DNA from 4 places in the Pseudomonas sp. PvP027 genome. Region 2 is predicted to be linked to each of the others. Evidence: predicted binding sites of a transcription regulator. Region 2 holds the regulator's gene; each other region holds the start of a gene.

Region 1 (5,266 bases), 2.7 Mb from region 2:
GCCCAGAGCCCAACCTGAAGCAGCAGAAAACCCTTACAGCGAAAACCTCGCCACCAGCTTGTTCATGTCTGCAGCAAGCACTGAAAGCTCGGAGCTTGCCGTCGCCGTCTGATTGGCCCCCGTTGCGCTCTGGATGGAAAGATCGCGAATACTCATCAGGTTGCCGTCGACCGAACGTGCGACCTGTGCCTGCTGCTCCGATGCGGTCGCAATCATCAGGTTCATTTCGTTGATTTCATTGATTGCTTTCGCGATCAGGGTCAGCGCTGCGCCGGCTTCATGAGCGATGGTGAGTGTGCCATCGGCCTGATCGCAACTTTCGCTCATGGCCTTGGTGGCCTGTGCAGTGCCCGTGAGGATGTCGCCAATCATTTTCTCGATTTCCTGAGTCGAGGTCTGGGTGCGATGTGCCAGCGCTCTGACTTCATCAGCCACCACCGCGAAACCGCGTCCCTGCTCACCTGCCCGTGCCGCTTCGATTGCCGCGTTCAGGGCCAGGAGGTTGGTTTGTTCCGCAATCGTACGAATGACTTCCAATACCTTGCTGATGTCCTTGGACTGCACGGCCAGACGCTCTACATCAACACTGGTGCTCTGCACTGTCTTGCTCAGTTTCTCGATAGCGTCGACCGTGCTGGTGACCCGCGCTGCGCCGGTGCGGGTGGACTGATCAGAGGCTTTGGCTGCATCTGATGCCGCGGCAGCATTACGCGCCACTTCATCGACCGCAGCGGTCATCTGGTTGACCGCGGTGGCTGCCTGATCGATTTCGTTATTCTGGCGCAGCAAACCTCTGCTCGACTCCTCGGTGACCGCGTTCATTTCCTCGGCGGCGGACGCCAGTTGAGTGGATGAATCGCCGATCAGCTTGATCGTATCGCGCAGATTGTTTTGCATCACCTGAGTAGAGCGCATCAGGTCGGAAAACTCGTCTTTGCCCGTGACGGTAATCACGCTGCGCAGATCACCCTTGGCGATGGTGTCGTTGACACGCAGCATGTCGCGCAACGGTGTGACGATACTTTTGGTAAACAGCACGGCCAGCACAATCGTCGCCAGCGTCGCGGCTGCAATAATAAAAATCACAAACATTAAGCCGCTTTGATACGAATCCTCGGATTCTTTTCCTGAGTTTGCGGCCTCGTCAATGTTCATTTGAACAAGTCCGTTTACGGCCTCGTCAAGAAGACGGGTAACAGGGGTGACGCTGGAACTTAGGTAGGCCAGCGCTTCATTGGTTGAGTTTTGGCGGATAAGTGCAGTGACCTGGTCGAATGCAACCAGTGCTTTATCGGTGTTTTCAGACACGGCCTTGAACAGTTGTCCTTCTTTATCGCTGGCGACAAAAGGGGCGTAAAGGGCTATCTGCTTTTTCAATTCCTCGCTCAGCGAAGCGATCATGCCGGTCGTGGTGGCCATATCCTGCGGATTGGTCTGGGACAGCATTCTGCGGACTTCCAGGCGCAAGCGCAGCATCGTGGCATTGATTCGGTCTGCGACCACCACGCTGGCCAAGGCGTCGTTTTCAAGGTCTCTGGCCGTCTCGCGAATTTCCCCCATTTTCCATACCGAAATACCCCCCAAGGCGACCAATAGGAGCGCAATAAACATAAAGCTGAGTGCTGCACGCGCAGATACTTTCAGGTTTCTCATTGCCACTGACCTCCTTGTAGAATTGATTTTTACGGTTTTAGAACTATCGGCGACTAAGCCTATAACTTGAGGCTGCAGGATTAGTCGCCATATTAGTTGCGCCCTGTTTTATGTTCTTGAGTTTTTAGTGCGCTGTTTTGGGGCGAAAATTTATCTAAGTGAGCGGCGAATAAAGCTTGCTTAGTTGAAGCTATTATCAGCAGGTGATTGAAACAGAAGTGAAAACCTACACGTGGAGGGGCACCGAACGCCCAGCCGCGCCCACCGCTCTCAATCGCAGCCATTCGATACAGGCAGACTTTCAGGGTAGAAAATCAGGGCTCAAGATCAGCCGTTTTCGTTCTGCGTGACGACTCGGTGCATGAGCTATCCCACACAAGGCTTCATAACGATTCTCTGACCACCAGCGGGCAATCCACCGGCTGGGAGCCCGATACGTCAAGGCTGTCGATCAAGTGCCGGGCGGCGTTGCGACCGATCTCGTAATACGGCAGTTGCACCGTGGTCAGCGCAGGGATGAACAGCTCGGCGATGCCGATCATGTTGTCATAACCCAGTACGGCGACATCGCCGGGGATTTTCAGGCCTTGGCCCAGCAGCAACTGGTAGGCACAAAAGGCAATGCGGTCATTGCCGCAGATCAGAATGTCGAACTGCGGACGGCCATCCACCATGTGCCGGGCAAGGATGGCGGCAGTTTCCCAATAGGCGTCATGCTCGGACAGGTTGTATTGCAACAGTTCGTCGCGAGCCAGGCCGAATGCCTCGCGGGCACGTTGCATACCCGCTTGGCGGATTTCCCAGGCCAGGCTCTGTTTAGGCAGGTTGATGAACAGCGGACGTCGATAGCCCTTGCTGAACGCGTGGTGCAAGGCGCGGTACTGACCTGTCTCGTCGTCCGGTACATAACTGACAAGGCTGCTGTCATCGGCTACGCAGTTGGCGAGCACCAGCGGTTTGCTCTTCAAGCGCTGGGGGATACTCACTTTGCGTAACCCCATGGCGCTGAAGATCAACCCGTCGGGGCGGTGCGACAGCATCAGGTCGATGTTCTGGTCAGTGGGCGGGTTGCTTAGCAGGTTGAGGATAAAGACGTTCCAGCCTGCCTGCTGCGCGGTCTGTTCGATTGACAGCAGCAACTCGACCGCAAACGGCGTCGTCGCGGTGTCCAGGGCAAATACGCCGATGGTTCGGGTCTGCAGATTGTCGCCGCGAATCCGGCGAGCCGACAGGCTGGGTACGAATTGAAGCTCATCAATCGCGTTGCGAACTCGCTGATAAGTCTCGGGGCTCAGTTTTCCCGGATCATTGAGCGCCCGAGACACCGTCATCAGCGACACACCGGCCAGTTTTGCAACGTCTTTAACTGAAGTCATGCGAGGCGGGGCCTGTCGGGTTGACTGATGATTATCATGCTACAGAGACCTGATTTTTTTCGCGACTTCAATGATTTGCCTGCAGGTATCCCGAGGAGAGTTGCCATGCGTCGGCAATGCAGACTCGGCCTCCGGTTCCATTGGCAACAAGCTTTACCCCCAGGCTGTCGGTCTGTGGATAAAGGCGGCTGCTGAAGCTGAAGCTGCCGTTTTGCTCGAACACCTCAATGGACGAGCGATCAAGGAAGATGCGCAGTTCAAGCCGGTGCTGTTGTGGATCTATCGCTACGCTGCGCTGACCGCTGACGTGGGTGCCCGACTGATCGCGGTCCAGGATCAAACGTTTTAGCGACGCATCGTAGTAGAGCAGAGTCTGCTCCTTGCCATCCGCACTGCAACGCAATGCTACGCCCAGGTGACCTTCTATACAGTCGAGCAGGTCCAGGTGCACGTGAATTTCGAGCATGTCACCGTGTATGTCGTTCAGCCATTGGCTACCCGCTTCACTCCACCAGGGGGAGCCTGGCAATGTTGCGTCGCGCAACGCTGTCAGTTCGCGTGCAGGCTGCACGCACAGGCGATCGGCGCGCACTTCAAGTTCTCGTGGCAGGCCGAGCATGCCGCGCCAGTGATGCGCCTCGGTGGGGGTCGGGCTTTCCCACATGTCGACCCACGCCCACAGCAAACGTCTGCCGTCGGCGGCCACCAACGTCTGCGCTGCATAGAAATCGTGGCCGCTGTCCAGCTCGATAAAAGGCCCGCCGGTGAACTGCCATTGACTGTCGACCTGGCCCACCCGATAGCCGGTGTGGAACCGGTTCAGTCGCTCGTAGCGCTGTGCGGGCATGCCTTGGGGTGAGTAAAGCAGTACGTCGCGTCCATTGAGGCCAAACAGGTCCGGGCATTCCCACATATAGCCGTCGCCTTCGTCGCCTGTGGACACATAGCTGACGAATTCCCAGGCGTGCAGGTCCATGGATCGATAGAGCGGCAGCAGCGGTTTGTCACCCAGGCGTGCGCCGGCAATCAGGTACCAGTGGCCATCCTGCCGCCAGACTTTCGGGTCACGGAAATGAATCATCTCGTCTTGCGGCGGGGTATCGATGACGGCGCCGTGTTTGATAAAGCTGATGCCGTCGGTACTGGTGGCCAGGCACTGCACCTGACGGATAAAACGCTCATCGCCCACTTCACCCAGCCACGTGTGCCCGGTGTAGATCAGTGCCAGGGTGTCGCCACACACCACCGCACTGCCGGAAAAACAACCGTCCTGGTCGACGTCATCACCAGGTGCCAGGGCAATGGGCAGGTGCTGCCAATGGACCAGATCGGTACTCTTTGCATGGCCCCAGTACATCGGGCCCCATTTCGCGTCGAACGGGTGGTGCTGATAGAACACGTGATATTCGCCACGAAAGAACACCACCCCGTTAGGGTCATTCATCCAGCCTGCCGGCGGGGCCAGGTGATAACCAGGACGATAATCGTGGATGAGCTGCGACAGGCCCTCTTCCAGCGCATAGTGCGCGCGCTCGAGGGCGGGAGACATCGGGTTGCTCATGGCATTCACGGAAAAACTCATAGGGTGCCTGCTTGTACGAGGTGCGGTGTGGTGCCGGGTGTCAGGTGCTGACTGGCGTCTGCATGGCGCTTCAGGGCCAGGCCATCGGCGTCGAACAGGTGCAGGTTGCTGTCGTCGAATTGCAGCGCGACCTGGTCGCCGACCCGCCAATCGGTCTTGGCATCGCAGCGACAAATCAAGGGTTCGCTTTCGCCGGTAGCCAGGTGCACGTAGACCTCGCTGCCCAGGTATTCGATACCGGTCACTGTGACGCCAACGCCGTTGTGCGCAGGATTGAGGGTGATGTGCTCCGGGCGAACCCCCAGGGTCAGTTGCGCACCCTCGGTCAGATTCGAGCTGTCGAAGGGCAGGGATTTCATGCCCAGTGCCGGGATATCGATCAGGCTGTTGCGACCCGGTGCCTGCAAGGGCACATGCATAAAATTCATTCTCGGCGAGCCCAGAAAACCGGCGACGAAGAGGCTGGCAGGGCGCTCGTAGAGTTCGCGTGGCGAGCCGACCTGTTCGACCTGACCGCCGTTGAGCACGACAATCTTGTCCGCCAGGGTCATCGCCTCTACCTGATCGTGGGTAACGTAGATCATCGTCGAGCCCAGGCGCTTGTGGAGCCGGGCGATTTCGTTGCGCATCTGAACCCGCAACGAGGCATCCAGGT
Region 2 (5,266 bases):
CTGGTGGATCGCAATCAGGGTGGTCAGTTGCTGGCGCGTATCAAGGGTGTGCGCAAGAAGCTCTCGCAAGAACTCGGCTTCCTGATGCCCACTGTGCACATTCGCGACAACCTCGATCTGGCACCCAGCGCCTACCGCCTGACGCTGATGGGCGTGATTCTGGCCGAGGCCGAGATCTACCCGGATCGCGAACTGGCGATCAACCCCGGTCAGGTCTTCGGTACCCTGAACGGCATCACCGCCAGAGACCCGGCGTTTGGTCTGGAAGCCGTGTGGATCGAAATCAGCCAGCGCAGTCAGGCGCAGTCGCTGGGTTACACCGTGGTCGATGCCAGTACCGTAGTGGCAACCCACTTGAACCAGATTCTCTACAAGCATTCGCATGAGCTGATTGGTCATGAGGAAGTCCAGCAATTGATGCAATTGCTGGCCAAAAGCTCGCCCAAGCTGGCTGAAGAGCTGGTGCCTGGCGTGCTGTCGCTGTCCTCTCTGCTCAACGTGCTGCAGGCGCTGCTGGCTGAGCACGTACCTGTGCGGGATATTCGCAGCATTGCAGAGGCTATCGCCAACAACGTCGGGAAGAGTCAAGATACCGCCGCTTTGGTGGCCGCAGTGCGAGTGGGTCTGAGCCGCGCAATCGTCCAAAGCATTGTAGGCGTTGAGCCGGAGCTGCCTGTTATCACTCTGGAGCCAAGGTTGGAACAGATATTGCTCAATAGTTTGCAGAAGGCTGGTCAGGGTCAGGAAGAAGGCGTTCTTCTTGAGCCAAGCATGGCTGAGAAGCTCCAGCGTTCGTTGATTGAGGCCGCCCAGCGTCAGGAGATGCAAGGGATGCCGGTAATTCTTCTGGTAGCAGGGCCTGTCCGGGCCATGCTGTCACGATTTGGACGATTGGCTGTACCGAACATGCATGTTCTGGCGTATCAGGAAATTCCGGACAACAAGCAAGTAACCATCGTAGCGACTGTCGGGCCGAACGGCTGAGGTAGTGAGTCATGCAAGTTAAGCGATTTTTCGCCGCCGATATGCGTCAAGCCATGAAGCTGGTTCGTGATGAGCTGGGCGCGGAAGCGGCCATCATCGGTAACCGGCGCATTGCTGGTGGCGTAGAGCTGACTGCTGCTCTGGATTACAAGCTGTCCGCCCTGGCACCGCGTGTGCCGAACATGGAACTGGAAGACGAGCTGCGCAAGACCCAGTCGCGCATCGTCTCCGCCCAGGCCGAATTGAACAATCGCAGCGACAGCGACGCATCGATCAACCTGCAGCTGTTTTCCGGCAAGCCGGTCAACCCTGCCGATACGCACATCGAACCGACACTCGAAGAGCCGCCGCGTCCATTTGCTTACGCACCGCCGCAGGCCGCCGAGCCTGCCGTTGGCCAGCGCGCCTATGACTCGATGCGCTCCGAATTGAATGGCCTGCGTGAGCTGCTGGAAGTCCAGCTCGGCTCGCTGGCGTGGAACCAGTTGCAGGGCACTCGTCCGCAGCAGGCCAACCTGTGGCGTCGTCTGCAGCGTGTCGGCCTGTCCGGCCCGCTGTCACGCGACTTGTTGTCGATGATTCCGGAGATTGACGAGCCTCGTCAGGCCTGGCGCATGCTGCTGGCGCACCTGGCACGCATGATCGCCGTACCGGAAGTCGAGCCGCTGGAAGAGGGCGGTGTGATTGCGATGGTCGGTCCTGCCGGCATGGGCAAGACCACCACCCTGGCCAAACTGGCAGCACGTTACGTGTTGAAGTACGGTCCGCAGAATATCGCACTGGTCAGCATGGACAGTTTCCGTATCGGCGCGCAGGAGCAGCTCAAGACCCTTGGGCGCATCCTCAACGTTCCGGTCACCCATGTCGATCCCGGCCAGTCTCTGGTTCAGGCGCTGGAACCGCTGCTGCGCAAGCGCGTGGTGCTGATTGATACCGCCGGGCTGCAGGCCAGTGATCCTGCGCTGCGCATGCAGCTGGAAAGCCTCGCCGGTCGCGGCATCAAGTCGCGCAACTATCTGGTACTGGCAACCACCAGCCAGAAGCAGGTGCTGACGGCCGCGTATCACAGTTACAAGCGTTGTGGCCTGGCCGGATGCATTCTGACCAAGCTTGATGAAACTGCCAGCCTTGGTGAAGTCCTGAGCCTGGCGATCAGTCACGAACTACCTGTGGCCTACCTCACGGACGGACCACGCATTCCTGATGACCTGCATACTCCGCGTCGTCATCAGTTGGTAAGCCGCGCTGTGAGTGTGCAGATGCAGGACGAGCCTAGCGAAGAAGCAATGGCTGATATGTTTGCTGACCTCTATCACACCCCTGGCAAGAGAGTGGGTTAAGTGATGGATATTATTGGAATGTCCCTGCGTCAACGGTCTGCCATGCAGTGTTCATTTGCGCATGTGCAGCCCTCGATGTGGTTTCGGTCTACGCAAGACAAGGTAAAGAAATAACATGGGCAGCATGCATCCCGTACAGGTTATCGCTGTGACCGGTGGCAAAGGTGGCGTCGGTAAGACTAACGTGTCAGTGAACCTTTCACTGGCCCTCGCCGAGCTTGGCCGTCGCGTCATGCTGCTGGACGCCGATCTGGGTCTGGCCAATGTCGACGTGCTGCTTGGGCTGACGCCCAAACGCACACTTGCCGATGTCATCGAGGGGCGTTGTGAGTTGCGCGACGTGCTGCTGCAGGGGCCGGGCGGGGTTCGAATCGTACCCGCTGCTTCCGGCACCCAGAGCATGGTGCATCTTTCGCCCGCCCAGCATGCCGGCCTGATCCAGGCGTTCAGCGAGATTGGCGACAACCTCGATGTGCTGGTGATCGATACGGCCGCCGGTATCGGCGAGTCGGTGGTCAGCTTCGTGCGCGCCGCTCAGGAAGTGCTGCTGGTAGTGTGCGACGAGCCCACGTCGATCACCGATGCCTACGCCCTGATCAAACTGCTCAATCGCGACTACGGCATGAACCGCTTCCGGGTGCTGGCCAACATGGCACAGAGCCCGCAGGAAGGGCGCAACCTGTTCGCCAAGCTGACCAAAGTGACGGATCGTTTTCTCGATGTTGCGCTTCAGTATGTAGGTGCCGTGCCGTACGACGAATGCGTACGCAAGGCGGTACAGAAACAGCGCGCCGTTTACGAAGCATTCCCGCGTTCCAAATGTGCACTGGCCTTCAAGGCCATTGCCCAGAAGGTTGATACCTGGCCGTTGCCAGCCAACCCGCGGGGTCATCTCGAGTTCTTCGTTGAGCGACTCGTTCACCAGACCAGTGCAGGGCCTGTGCAATGACTGCGAGCGGCTACCAGATGTACAGCAAGGCGTCCCGTAATTCGCAATACGAGTTGATCGAGCGCTATGCGCCTTTGGTCAAGCGTATCGCTTATCATCTGCTGGCGCGCCTGCCGGCCAGCGTACAGGTCGAGGATCTGATCCAGGCCGGTATGATCGGCCTGCTTGAAGTCTCCACCAAGTATGATTCCACCAAGGGCGCGAGTTTCGAGACCTATGCCGGTATTCGCATCCGTGGTGCGATGCTCGATGAAGTGCGCAAGGGTGACTGGGCGCCACGCTCGGTACACCGCAATACGCGCATGGTCAGTGACGCAATTCGGGCAATTGAAGCTAAAACCGGCCGTGACGCTAAAGATCACGAGGTTGCGGCCGAACTCCAGTTGAGTCTCGATGATTACTACGGGATTTTGAATGACACCTTGGGCAGCCGCCTCTTCAGTTTCGACGACCTGCTGCAGGACGGCGATCATGAAGGGCTGCACGAGGATGGCGCAAGCGGTTCGCTTGAGCCGTCGCGCGACCTGGAAGACGAGCGCTTCCAGGCTGCGTTGGCCGATGCAATTGCCAATCTGCCAGAGCGCGAGCGTCTGGTGTTGGCGCTGTACTACGACGAAGAGCTGAACCTCAAGGAAATCGGAGAGGTTCTTGGGGTCAGCGAATCTCGGGTCAGTCAGTTACACAGCCAGTGCGCAGCTCGTTTGCGAGGGCGTTTGGGGGAGTGGCGAGCGCGTTGACAGGCAACGTGCGGTCTATGGCCGCGCGTTGACTGCAAGCCGGCTGTGCAGAGCGTTACGTGGTAACAGGATGGACCCGTCGGAAGCCTGTCAGGCATTGCCTTGATGGGCTTGTTTCTCAGGTCCTTGCCTGTTGTTGTGCCAAGCCCGTCGTCGTTTCGTACAGCCGGGGGTGTGCTGTGCCAGTATTGAGTGAACAGCGTGTTCAGGTGCTGAACGCGTTAAAGACTGCTTGGAGGTCGAATTGGACAAGAACATGAAAATCCTCATCGTTGATGACTTCTCAACGATGCGGCGGATCATCAAGAACCTTTTGCGTGATCTGGGGTTTACCAACACATCGGAAGCGGATGATGGTCTGACCGCATTGCCGATGCTGCAGAGCGGTGCCTTTGACTTTCTGGTGACGGACTGGAACATGCCTGGCATGTCCGGTATCGATCTGCTGCGCGAAGTCCGCAAGGACGAACGCCTCAAGAGCCTTCCCGTGCTGATGGTCACTGCCGAAGCCAAGCGTGAGCAGATCATTGAAGCTGCCCAGGCCGGGGTGAACGGTTATGTAGTCAAGCCATTCACCGCCCAAGCCCTGAAAGACAAGATCGACAAGATCTTTGAACGCGTCAATAGCTGATGCAAGCCGCGAGGGCGCTATGGATAACAATGATTCGATGGCCGACTTTGAGTCGACCTTAAAGAGACACGCGCAGGAACTTGTCACCAGCCTTGAAAAAGGTCGTTTCGGCGACGCTGTGCAACTGATCCACGAACTCAACCAGACACGCGACCGCGGCCTTTATCAGGAAGTGGGCAAGCTGACTCGTGAGCTGCACAGTGCAATCGTGAACTTTCACATTGATCCGCACATGCCTCAGGCCGAGGAGGTGTCGCAGATCACGGATGCTACCGAACGCCTGTCGTATGTGGTGAGGCTGACCGAGAATGCGGCCAACCGCACCATGGACCTGGTGGAGGAAAGCACGCCGGTCATGAACGGCCTGAGTTCCGACGCCAAGGCGTTGAGCGACGACTGGGGACGTTTCATGCGCCGCGAAATCGGTGCCGAAGAGTTCCGCGAGCTGGCCAAGCGGGTCGATGGTTTTTTGACGCGTACCGAAAAGGAGACCCATCAGGTTTCCGCACATCTCAACGACATTCTGCTCGCCCAGGATTACCAGGACCTTACCGGTCAGGTCATCAAGCGCGTGACACAACTGGTCACCGAGGTCGAGAGCAATCTGCTCAAACTGGTGCTCATG
Region 3 (5,266 bases), 3.8 Mb from region 2:
AAGGCCGCATGATGACAAGGCGTTATTTCATATTTGTGACAGCTTGTTACCGGGTGTGTCATCTGTCATAGCGGGAAGCGGCTGCGTGTGCAGCCGTTCAGTCAATTGACAGCTCGCTACAGCATCGACAGCGGTCAGACCATCGCCAGCGGCACCTTGCGAGTGGGCGCGGGCCATGCCAGATCGATATCGGCCAGATCGCGCTCGGTCAGGCGAATCTGCTCGGCAGCGATGTTCAGACGAATGTGTTCCGGGTTGGTCGCCTTGGGAATGGCGATCATGTTGTCCTGACGCAGCACCCACGCCAGGGAAATCTGCGCCGGTGTTGCATCGTGGCGTTTGGCGATTTCGTGCAGGGCAGGGTGGTAGAGAAGATCGCCAGCCTGGCCGATCGGGCAGTACGCCATCAATGGCAGATGACGGTCCGCGCTCCACAGCATCAGGTCGAACTCGATGCCGCGTTGCTCCGGGTTGTAGAGCACCTGATTGGTGGCACAACGCGGGTTGTTGAGCTCGATCATGTCCGGCACATCAAAGTTGGAAACACCCCAGGCGCCGATTTTGCCCGCTTCACGCAGACGTTCGAACGCCTCGACCGTCTCGGTCAGCGGGTACTGACCGGGCCAATGAAGCAAGTACAGGTCGATGTAATCGGTGTTCATTCGCCGCAGGCTGGCCTCGCACGCGGTCGGAATACCGGCGTGGCTGGCGTTGTGCGGGTAGACCTTGCTGACCACGAATACCTTGTCCCGCTGTCCGGCAATGGCTTGCCCGACAATTTCCTCGGCAGCGCCATCGGCGTACATCTCGGCGGTGTCGATCAAGGTCAGGCCCTGTTCGATACCGAGGCACAGGCCGGCGATTTCTGCCGAGCGCTGATGCCCTTTTTCACCCATGTGCCAGGTGCCCTGACCCAGCACTGGTACGGTTCTGCCTGCCAGCTCCAGTGTGCGCATGTGACCCCCTGCAAATAAATAAGCAGCTGAATGAGCGGTTGAATAAGCAGGTCTCAGGCAACAAGAGGCGCACGAGGTTCCCTGCGCCCGCCAATCGCACTGCAGATTTACACCCGGAACTGCTTCAACAAGGTGTTCAACTCTTCGCTCAACCCTCGCAGGTGCAGGCTGGCCGAGGTCGATTGCTCGGCGGCCAGTGCGGTGCTCTGGGACAGTTGCGCGGCCTGGGTAACGTTCTGGTTGATGTCATCCACCACGTGCGTCTGCTGCAGGGTGGCGCTGGCAATGGAAGCATTCAGGCTGTTGAGGTTGCGCAGCGCCTGACTGATGGAGGTCAGGCTCTGGCCGGCCTGATTGGCCTGCTCTATGGTCAACTGCGAGGAGCGGCTGCTGTCACCGATTACCCTGACCGCGGCATCGGAATGCTTTTGCAGGCGTTCGATCATTGACTGGATTTCTGCGGTCGACTTCTGCGTGCGCTGGGCCAGCAGACGCACCTCGTCGGCCACCACGGCAAAGCCTCGGCCCTGTTCACCGGCGCGCGCCGCCTCGATGGCAGCGTTCAGCGCCAGCAGGTTGGTCTGCTCGGCAATCGAACTGATCACTTCCAGTACGCTGCCGATCTGCGTGCTCTCGCTGGCCAGACTCTGCATCACTTCCACGGCCTGACCGATGGTGCTGGAGAGGTGTTCGATCTGGCGCAGGCTGTTATCGATATTGATTTGGCCCTGTTGCGCCTGCGACTCGGCAGCGCGCATTTCGCTGGCGGCATGCTCAGCGTTCTTGGCTACATCCTGCACACCGTAGGTCACTTCGTTGACCGCCGTGGCAACCAGGTCCATTTGCTGCGACTGTTTCTCGCTGCGGTTCTGCGCCTGTTCGGCGTCGCTGCCCAGATCAGTCGACGCCTGGCCCAGCGCCACGGCCGAGTGCTGCAACTGACCGACGACATTGCGCAGCTTGGCGACAAAGGCGTTGAAGTGCGTACCCAGCTCAGTGATTTCATCCTTGCCGTGGGTTTCCAGCGTGCGGGTCAGATCACTCTCGCCACTGGCGATATTCGCCATTGCCCCGACGGCCGCTCTGAGTGGGCGCACAATGCTGCGCACGATCATCACCAGCAGCAAGACCATGACCAGCACGATGCCGGCGATGAACATCCCGGCATTCCACAGCTGCGTCTTGAACTCTGCCGCCACGTCATCCACGTATACGCCGGACCCCAGAATCCAGCCCCATGGCTGAAACAGCTGCACGTAAGAAGTCTTTTTCACCGGCTCGCTGGCACCGGGCTTGGGCCAGCGGTAATTCACCATGCCGGCACCCTTGGCTTTGACCAGCGTGACCATTTCGTTGAACACCGCAAAGCCGTCCGGGTCCTTGATGGTCGACAGATCCTGACCTTCAAGTTTGGGGTTGGTGGGGTGCATGATCATCACCGGGCGCAGGTCGTTGATCCAGAAGTAGTCGCTCTGGCTGTAACGCAGGCTCTTTATCTCTTTCAAGGCTTGCTGTTGCGCAGCCTCGCGGGTCATGCCGCCCGCGGCTTCAAGCCCCTGATAAAACGACAGGATGCCGCTGGCCGTCTGCACCACATGCATGGTTTTCTCGGCCTTGGCCTGATACAGGTCGGTATGCAGCTGTCTGAGCAGTGTCGCCGAGAGGACAAAGAGCATCAGCACTGAAACCACAAGAATCAGCCACAGACGGCGACTGATGGACAAACTGCGCATACTCATGATCGGCATCCCTTGCATTATTTTTCTTCTGATGACTTTGGCTCGCGCGGCGCGCGATTCAGGGTCTTTCAAGCATCTCGGCGCGTCACGTCCAAACATGAGCGGTCGGTCACATTTTTTAGCGGCGTACACGGGTATGGCAAAAGGCTTACAGCAACAGGCGCGATTGGCTCTATCGACTGACCCTCGGTGAATGTAGGATCCAATTCAACAGCTGCAGCGAAGGAACGCCGCAGTGATCAGGGACGATCGACCATTGCCAGGAGGCTACTGACAGGATGTCGGAATGGTCATGTTGCAAAACCACCCGCTTCGGCGGGTTTTTTGCGTCTGCAGGAAATCCGGGTGGGTTCAGCGGTCCGGCTCGCAGCCTTTGAGCACCAGCCTGAGGATGGTCCGGGTTGCCGCCTCGTAATCAGTGTCCTGCAGTTTTGCCTTGCCGGTGACCGTTGCGATCTGCCAGTCGAAATCGGCATAGGTCTGGGTCGCGGCCCAGATGGTGAACATCAGGTGGTGAGGATCGAGCGGGGCGATCTGTCCGCTGTCGATCCAGGCCTGGATGCATTCGATGTTGTGCCGGGCCTGGTCGTTAAGCTGTTCGATCTGCTGCGCTGTCAGGTGCGGAGCGCCATGCATGATCTCGCTGGCGAACACTTTCGAGGCGAAGGGCAGGTCGCGGGAAATCTGGATTTTCGAACGGATATAGCGGCTCAGGACTTCGGCAGGTACGCCTTCGGGATTGAAGGGCGTCGACGCACGCAGAATGGGCTCGATGATGCTTTCCAGCACCTCGCGATAGAGGTTTTCCTTGGACTTGAAGTAGTAATAGACGTTGGGCTTGGGGACACCGGCCTTGGCCGCGATATCGCTGGTCTTGCTGGCGGCGAAGCCTTTGTCGGCGAATTCCTCGCTGGCAGCGCGCAGGATGAGTTCTTTGTTGCGCTCGCGGATACTGCTCATGACCCGGTTATTCCCTTGCCTGCATGGCGGTCGCGCATGTTAGCACCGGGTTTGCGCAGCGCTCAATGTTGACGGCCCGGGGCAGAGTTGCACCGGGCCGTTTACTCAGACACTCATCAGTTCCTGGACTCTGGCGGCCAGGGCATCGATTGCAAACGGCTTGGTCAGCACGCGCATTCCTGGCCCGAGTTGTTCATCACCGATGGCAGCGTTTTCCGCGTAGCCGGTGATGAACAGGGTCTTCAGATGCGGGCGGACCTCGCGTCCGGCATCGGCCATTTGTCGTCCGTTCATGCCACCCGGCAAACCCACGTCAGTGATAAGCAGATCGATATGCACATCCGAACGCAGCAGCTTGAGGCCGGCCAGGCTGTCGGCGGCTTCGATCAGCGTATAGCCCAGGTCGCCGAGGGCATCGGTGAGCAGCATGCGCACCGTGGGTTCGTCGTCCACGATCAGGATGGTTTCCCCGGACTGGGTGAACTCGAACGGTGCCTTGTGCACATCGCCTTCGTCCCTGGCCGCAGTACCCTCGTAGCGGGGCAGGTACAGCGATATTGCGGTGCCCTTGCCGACCTCCGACTGAATGAGCACCCGTCCGCCAGACTGATTGGCAAATCCGTAAATCATCGACAGACCCAGCCCTGTGCCTTGGCCAATGGGCTTGGTGGTGAAGAAGGGATCGAATGCCTTGGCGATGACATCAGGCGTCATGCCGGTACCGGTATCGGTCACGCACAGCGACAAATAGTGGCCCTCGGGCATATCGTGTGCGCGTGCCACATCGCCGTCTATCCAGCGGTTGCTCGACTCGATGCTGATGCGGCCGCCGTCCGGCATCGCATCGCGGGCGTTGATGCACAGGTTCAGCAGCGCGTTTTCCAGCTGGCTGGCATCGACCAGTGTCGGCCACAGCTCCGTGGCGCCTATGGTCTCGACCACGATGCTGGGGCCGACGGTGCGCTGGATCAGGTCGGTCATGCCTTTCATCAGCCTGTTCACGTCGGTCGGCTGCGGGTCCAGGGTCTGGCGTCGGGAGAAGGCCAGCAGCCGGTGCGTCAGGGCCGCTGCACGTTTGGCCGCGCCTTGGGCGGTCACGATGTACTTGTCGACCTCGCCCCAGCGGCCTTGCTCGATCCGGGTACCCATCAGTTCCAGAGCGCCGGAAATACCTGCCAGCAGGTTGTTGAAGTCGTGGGCGAGGCCACCGGTCAGTTGCCCTACCGCTTCCATTTTCTGTGACTGGCGCAGCTTCTCTTCGGCTTGCATGAGTTCGGTGGTGCGCGATGCCACGCGTTGCTCAAGTGTGTCGTTGAGTGCCCGCAGCGCAGCAGTGGCACGGTCGCGTTCGGCTGCCACGGCGCGCCGCTCGTCAACGTTGATGAGCACGCCGGGGAAGCTCAAAGGCGTGCCGTCCTCGGCCCGGTCGACCCGGCCGTTGGCTTCAATCCAGTAGTAGATCCCGTCGGTACGACGAACACGGTACTGGTGGGCGTAAACACGCCCGTTGGTGATGACCGCATTGATCGCATTGATCAGGCTTTGCTTGTCTTCAGGGTGAACAGTGGCAATGACTTGCTCCAGGCTCAGGCCTTCACGGCCCAGCGCGGC
Region 4 (5,266 bases), 2.9 Mb from region 2:
CTTACGGCTGAGGGTCACGCTGCTGACAGTCAGTTCACGGCTGTTGAGCATGATGCTGGACACCTGGCGCGTACCGCTTTGCAGCGCAGCGACCAGTGTTTCGATCTCCACGGTGGATTGCTGCGTACGTTGGGCCAAGCCGCGGACTTCGTCGGCGACCACCGCAAAACCACGCCCGGCTTCACCCGCACGAGCCGCTTCGATAGCAGCGTTGAGCGCCAGCAGGTTGGTCTGTTCGGCCACTGCCTTGATGACGTCCATGACCTTGCCGATCTTGTCGCTTTCCTGCTCCAGCTGAGTCATGGCATCGGCGGAACGACCCACTTCGTTGGCCAGACGCTCGATCTGGGCGATCGCTTCACCCACCACCTTGTCACCGTCACGCGCTTCGCGGTCGGCGTTGGACGCGGCCTGCGAGGCCTGTTCGGCGTTACGCGCCACTTCCGCAACCGTCGCCGACATCTCGTGCATGGCGGTGGCGACCTGATCGGTTTCGACTTTCTGGCTGTTGACGCCGGCGCTGGTCTGTTCGGTAACTGCTGACAGCTCTTCCGCGGCACTGGCGATCTGTACGACGCTGTCGCGAATACCGCCAATCAGCTCGCGCAGGGTGCTGCCCATGCGTTGAATGCCTTGCTGAAGAACACCCAGTTCATCACGGCGCGTCACGGCCAGAGTCTGGGTCAGGTCACCGGATGCAATACGGTCGACCACCGCCAGGGTTTCCTGCAGCGGACGGGTAATCTGCCGGGTGATGATCACTGCGGCGATGATGCCCAGAATGATAGCCAGCAATGTGCAGACGATCTGAGTGGTACGCGCCTGTGCGCTTTCCTGATCGCGGCGATCCAGTTGCAGCTTGTACATGTCCTCGCTGATCTTGACGATATCCTGCCCTTGCGTGGTCATTTCCTTACGCGCCTGGACAATCGTGCCTGTGGCGGCCTTGAAGTTTTGCAAGGTCGTGCGGTACGCCATCAATGAGGTTTCCAGCTGCCTGAGCTGATCGGCCTGAGTGCCGCTGAAGGTCGCCTTGAGCGCGTCCAGATCCTTGATGGCCGCATCCAGTTTCGAGACAGCTGCCTGCTCGGTCTCGGGCGTGGCATTGGTGGTGTAGCCGCGCACTTCATAGCGCGCGAGTCTCAAGTCATCTTTGGCATCGGTGACGAGCCGGTACTGCTCGAAGCGGTTGGCGTCAGCCGGGTCCATGTTTCTGACTTCAGTCACAAGCTGCTCGAACACCGCGAGGCTTTTGCTCGCGTGAGTCGTCAGTTCATCACGAGCAGCGGTGCTGGACCTGTAGCCACTGCGCATGTTGTTGAGGGACTTCTGGTAGTCAGCGATCACGACGCCCAACTGCTCGAGCATTTTCACGTTTTCGGGACTTTTGAACGAGGCCTGCAGTTTTTCCTGGTAGGCCTTGAAGCTGTCCAGAGAAACCTGCACGGTTTCAGCGACCTTCTCGTCGCCGTCGGCCACCATATATTGCAGGCGTGTCACGCGCAGTTTGGTCAACTGTGCATTGAGTGACGTAATGTCACTCATCCAGTTGCTGCGCTTGATCAGTCCGCCCATGCTGGTCCAGCCAGTCAGTGCAAGAATGGCTGTAAAAACAAGTACCAGACCGAAGCCAAGGGCAAGTTTCATATTCACGCTGATGTTTGCAAACCAGCTACTCATTGAATTCTCCAACAACTGCCATTGAAACGGTCTTATCCCTGAAAAGTATGGCTTACAGGTCAGGGGTGGGTTTAGGTATACAGACGCTATCGGCAGGGACTGGCCAAGCTAAAATAAAAAATAAAGAAAGTTCCGCGACGCCCCGGATATTTTTTCCCAGGCATATCATTTGCGCCTGCACACCGTTATAAAGCACCGCCGAAGTCATTCAAACAGAGCGCCGCATTTCCTGTGAGACGGCACACTGTCGGCTGTGTTTGCGAGATTAAAACCCTATCCGTTGCAGGTTCATTGTGTGTGCAGGGCATGACATTTTTTATGTCGCAAGTTGCTCTGGCATCCGAACCTGCTTCCAGCAGTCCTGTTGAGATGCCTTGTCATGAATTTGAAGTTTCGTCATAAGATTCTGCTGGCCGCGGCCGGTGTGGTGGTGCTGGCATTCGCCTTGTTCACCTTGTACAACGATTACCTGCAACGCAAGACGATCAACCAGAACCTTGAGTCCTCTGTCGCTCAGGCAGGTCAGTTGACTGCCAGCAGCGTCCAGAACTGGCTGAGCGGGCGCATTCTGGTGCTGGAAAACCTCACCCAGAACGTAGCCTTTCAGGGCGTCAATTCCGACCTCGGCGGGCTGGTGTCGCAGTCTGCGCTGGTATCGACCTTTCAGTTCACCTATGTCGGTGACAGCAAAGGCGCGTTTACCCAGCGACCCAATGTGGATATGCCGGCGGGCTACGACCCTCGCCAGCGGCCCTGGTACAAGTCCACCGTCGACGCAGGCAAGACCATTCTCAGCGCGCCTTATCTGGCTTCCGTGGGTGGTCTGGTGGTAACGATCGCCAGCCCGGTCAAGGCCGCAGGCCAGGTTACGGGTGTCGTCGGCGGCGATCTGAGCCTCGACACACTGGTCAAGATCATCAACTCGGTCGAATTCGGCGGGCTGGGTTATGCCTTTCTGGTCAGTGGGGACGGACAGATCATCGTCAGTCCTGACAAGGACCAGGTGATGAAAAACCTCAAGGATATCTACCCCGGACAGACCATCAGCCTGGATGCCCGCTTGCGTGAGGTGACCCTCAATGGTCAGCAGCGGCTGCTGTCCTTTACCCCGATCACCGGGCTGCCTTCGGCTGACTGGTACATTGGTCTGTCGATCGACAAGGACAAGGCCTATGCGCCGTTGAGCCAGTTTCGCAGTTCGGCGATGGTTGCCGTGCTGATTGCAGTGGCCGTGATTGCGTTGCTGTTGAGCCTGCTCATTCGTGCGCTGATGCGCCCGTTGACCGACATGGGCCGCGCGATGCAGGACATCGCCCAGGGCGAGGGTGATCTGACCCGGCGTCTGAGCATTCAGGGCAAGGACGAGTTCGCCGCACTGGGTGGCTCGTTCAATCAGTTCGTGGAGCGCGTTCATGCGTCCATCGTTGAAGTCTCATCCGCGACGCTTCAGGTGCATGACCTGTCGCAACGGGTGGTCAACTCCTCCAATTCGTCCATCGTCGGTTTCGACGAGCAGAGCGCCCGAACCAACAACGTCGCTGCAGCGATCAACGAGCTGGGGGCCGCAACCCAGGAGATTGCCCGCAACGCATCGGACGCTTCGATCCAGGCCAGTGAGGCCCGCAATCAGGCAGAAGACGGTCAGGTAGTGGTCGAGAAGACAATCAACGCCATGAGCGCGCTGTCGGCCAAGATCAGTGATTCCTGCACGCAGATCGAGCAACTCAACGCCAGCACCGAAAACATCGGCCACATCCTGGATGTCATCAAAGGCATCTCGCAACAGACCAACCTGCTGGCCCTCAACGCGGCCATCGAAGCCGCTCGCGCGGGTGAGGCCGGACGCGGTTTTGCGGTAGTTGCCGACGAGGTGCGCAACCTTGCGCATCGTACCCAGACATCGGCCGACGAGATCCACAAGATGATTGGCGGCCTGCAGACCGGCTCTCAGCATGCCGTACTCAACATGAATGAAAGCCAGACGTCGAGTCAGGAAAGTGTCGAAGTTGCCAATCAGGCGGGCAGTCGCCTACGCGATGTAACGCGGCGCATTGGCGATATCGATGGCATGAATCAATCCGTTGCCGCTGCGACAGAAGAGCAGACTGCTGTTGTGGAAACACTCAATATCGATATCAATCAGATCAATACGCTCAATCAACAAGGCGTGGCCAACCTTAATGAAACGCTCAAGGATTGTGCTGCACTTTCGCAACAAGCCGGGCGTTTGAAGCAACTGGTCGACAGCTTCAAGATTTGACCGTACATCCAGTAACAGAGGCCGGCCACTTACAGGTGGCCCGGCCTTTAAGCGTGAGAGATCAAACGCACCAGCGCGTGGTATTTCAGCAAACCCGCTGGACCGCCCGGCGTCATCCGCCCATGAAAAAGCCTGCTCGATGGCAGGCTTTTTGTCAGAGATCCTTTTTAACCTCTTTATCGATGTGCTTGTCAGCCTTGTGACGCTCCTTGTCGTCATGCTTCGCACCTTTGTCGACCTCGTCGGCGTCGTGCTTCATACCCTTGTCCACTTCCTTGGCGTCATGATCGACACCTTTATCCAGCTCACGGTTATCGTGTCGGACACCCTTTTCCAGTTCACTCTCTGCAAGGGCGACGGGCGCTACAGCACCCGCCAGGAAGAGGGCGGCAGTCATTGAGAGTACGAGTTTACGCATGCTTTGCTCCTTCATGAGAAATGCTGGCTCGTCTTGAGCCATCATTTTCGAGCATAGACCAGACATTCAAAGTGAAAAATGCAGTTCGTCGAAAGGCCGCCTCGGGTAATGATCCAGTCCAGTCGCGGCCTTCAAACAGCTGCTTTCACCAGAATGCTTTCGTCGATCTGCTCAATCGACGTCACCCCGGTCAACGTCATGGCGACATGCATTTCCCTGGCAAAAATATCCAGCATATTCTCGACGCCACGCTGCCCATCGGCGCCCAGCGCATAGGCCATCGAGCGCCCGAGCAACACGCCTTTGGCGCCGAGGGCGAGCATGCGCACCACATCAAGACCCGAGCGAATGCCGGAGTCGACCAGCACTGTCATGTCACTGCCGACAGCCTGGGCAATGGGCGGCAATGCCCTGGCGGTGGACAGCGCACCATCCAGCTGACGTCCGCCGTGGTTGGATGCCACAATGCCGTCCGCGCCAAAGCTCAGCGCATCCCTGGCATCCTGCGGATCAAGAATGCCTTTGATGATCATCGGCCCTTGCCAGAACTCGCGGATCCACTCCAGATCCTTCCAGCTGATCGACGGGTCGAAGTTGTTCGCCAGCCAGCCCACGTAGTCCTCCAGCGTGGTGGCTTTACCCAGGTATCTGGAGATATTGCCCAGATCATGAGGGCGACCGAGCAGGCCGACATTCAAGGCCCAGTCAGGCTTGGTCATGGCTTGCAGAATGCGTCGAGGCGCGGCATAGGGCCCGGACATACCCGAGTGTGCATCTCGATAACGCGCGCCGGGCGTCGGCATGTCGACGGTAAAGACCAGCGTCGTGACACCCGCCGCCTTGGCACGCTCCAGAGCGTTTTTCATAAAACCACGGTCTTTGAGCACGTAGAGCTGAAACCAGATCGC

The links. Region 2 encodes FliA, which starts transcription of late flagellar genes. Its sites were predicted from a motif close to CTAAAGTTTNNNNNNNNNNNGCCGNTAA; they were not measured.
Region 1: JOE33_RS10330 (methyl-accepting chemotaxis protein) is a predicted target of FliA. The motif match lies at 1,697-1,724, and genes of this name have one in related genera.
Region 3: JOE33_RS05300 (methyl-accepting chemotaxis protein) is a predicted target of FliA. The motif match lies at 2,770-2,797, and genes of this name have one in related genera.
Region 4: JOE33_RS09615 (methyl-accepting chemotaxis protein) is a predicted target of FliA. The motif match lies at 1,767-1,794, and genes of this name have one in related genera.

What each region holds. Positions count from the first base shown of each region.
Region 1 covers NZ_JAFIBK010000001.1:2,456,433-2,461,698, reverse strand. The annotation lists gene JOE33_RS10330 (methyl-accepting chemotaxis protein) at 34-1,653, opposite strand; gene JOE33_RS10325 (LacI family DNA-binding transcriptional regulator) at 2,037-3,029, opposite strand; gene JOE33_RS10320 (glycoside hydrolase family 32 protein) at 3,097-4,611, opposite strand; gene ugpC (sn-glycerol-3-phosphate ABC transporter ATP-binding protein UgpC) at 4,608-5,266, opposite strand, start outside.
Region 2 covers NZ_JAFIBK010000001.1:5,163,647-5,168,912, forward strand. The annotation lists gene flhA (flagellar biosynthesis protein FlhA) at 1-984, shown strand, start outside; gene flhF (flagellar biosynthesis protein FlhF) at 996-2,324, shown strand; gene fleN (flagellar synthesis regulator FleN) at 2,440-3,273, shown strand; gene fliA (RNA polymerase sigma factor FliA) at 3,270-4,010, shown strand; gene JOE33_RS22510 (chemotaxis response regulator CheY) at 4,267-4,641, shown strand; gene JOE33_RS22515 (protein phosphatase CheZ) at 4,661-5,266, shown strand, end outside.
Region 3 covers NZ_JAFIBK010000001.1:1,366,548-1,371,813, reverse strand. The annotation lists gene JOE33_RS05305 (aldo/keto reductase) at 135-956, opposite strand; gene JOE33_RS05300 (methyl-accepting chemotaxis protein) at 1,064-2,695, opposite strand; gene JOE33_RS05295 (TetR/AcrR family transcriptional regulator) at 3,047-3,655, opposite strand; gene JOE33_RS05290 (PAS domain-containing protein) at 3,761-5,266, opposite strand, start outside.
Region 4 covers NZ_JAFIBK010000001.1:2,300,532-2,305,797, reverse strand. The annotation lists gene JOE33_RS09615 (methyl-accepting chemotaxis protein) at 1-1,680, opposite strand, end outside; gene JOE33_RS09610 (methyl-accepting chemotaxis protein) at 2,060-3,940, shown strand; gene JOE33_RS09605 (hypothetical protein) at 4,095-4,358, opposite strand; gene lldD (FMN-dependent L-lactate dehydrogenase LldD) at 4,490-5,266, opposite strand, start outside.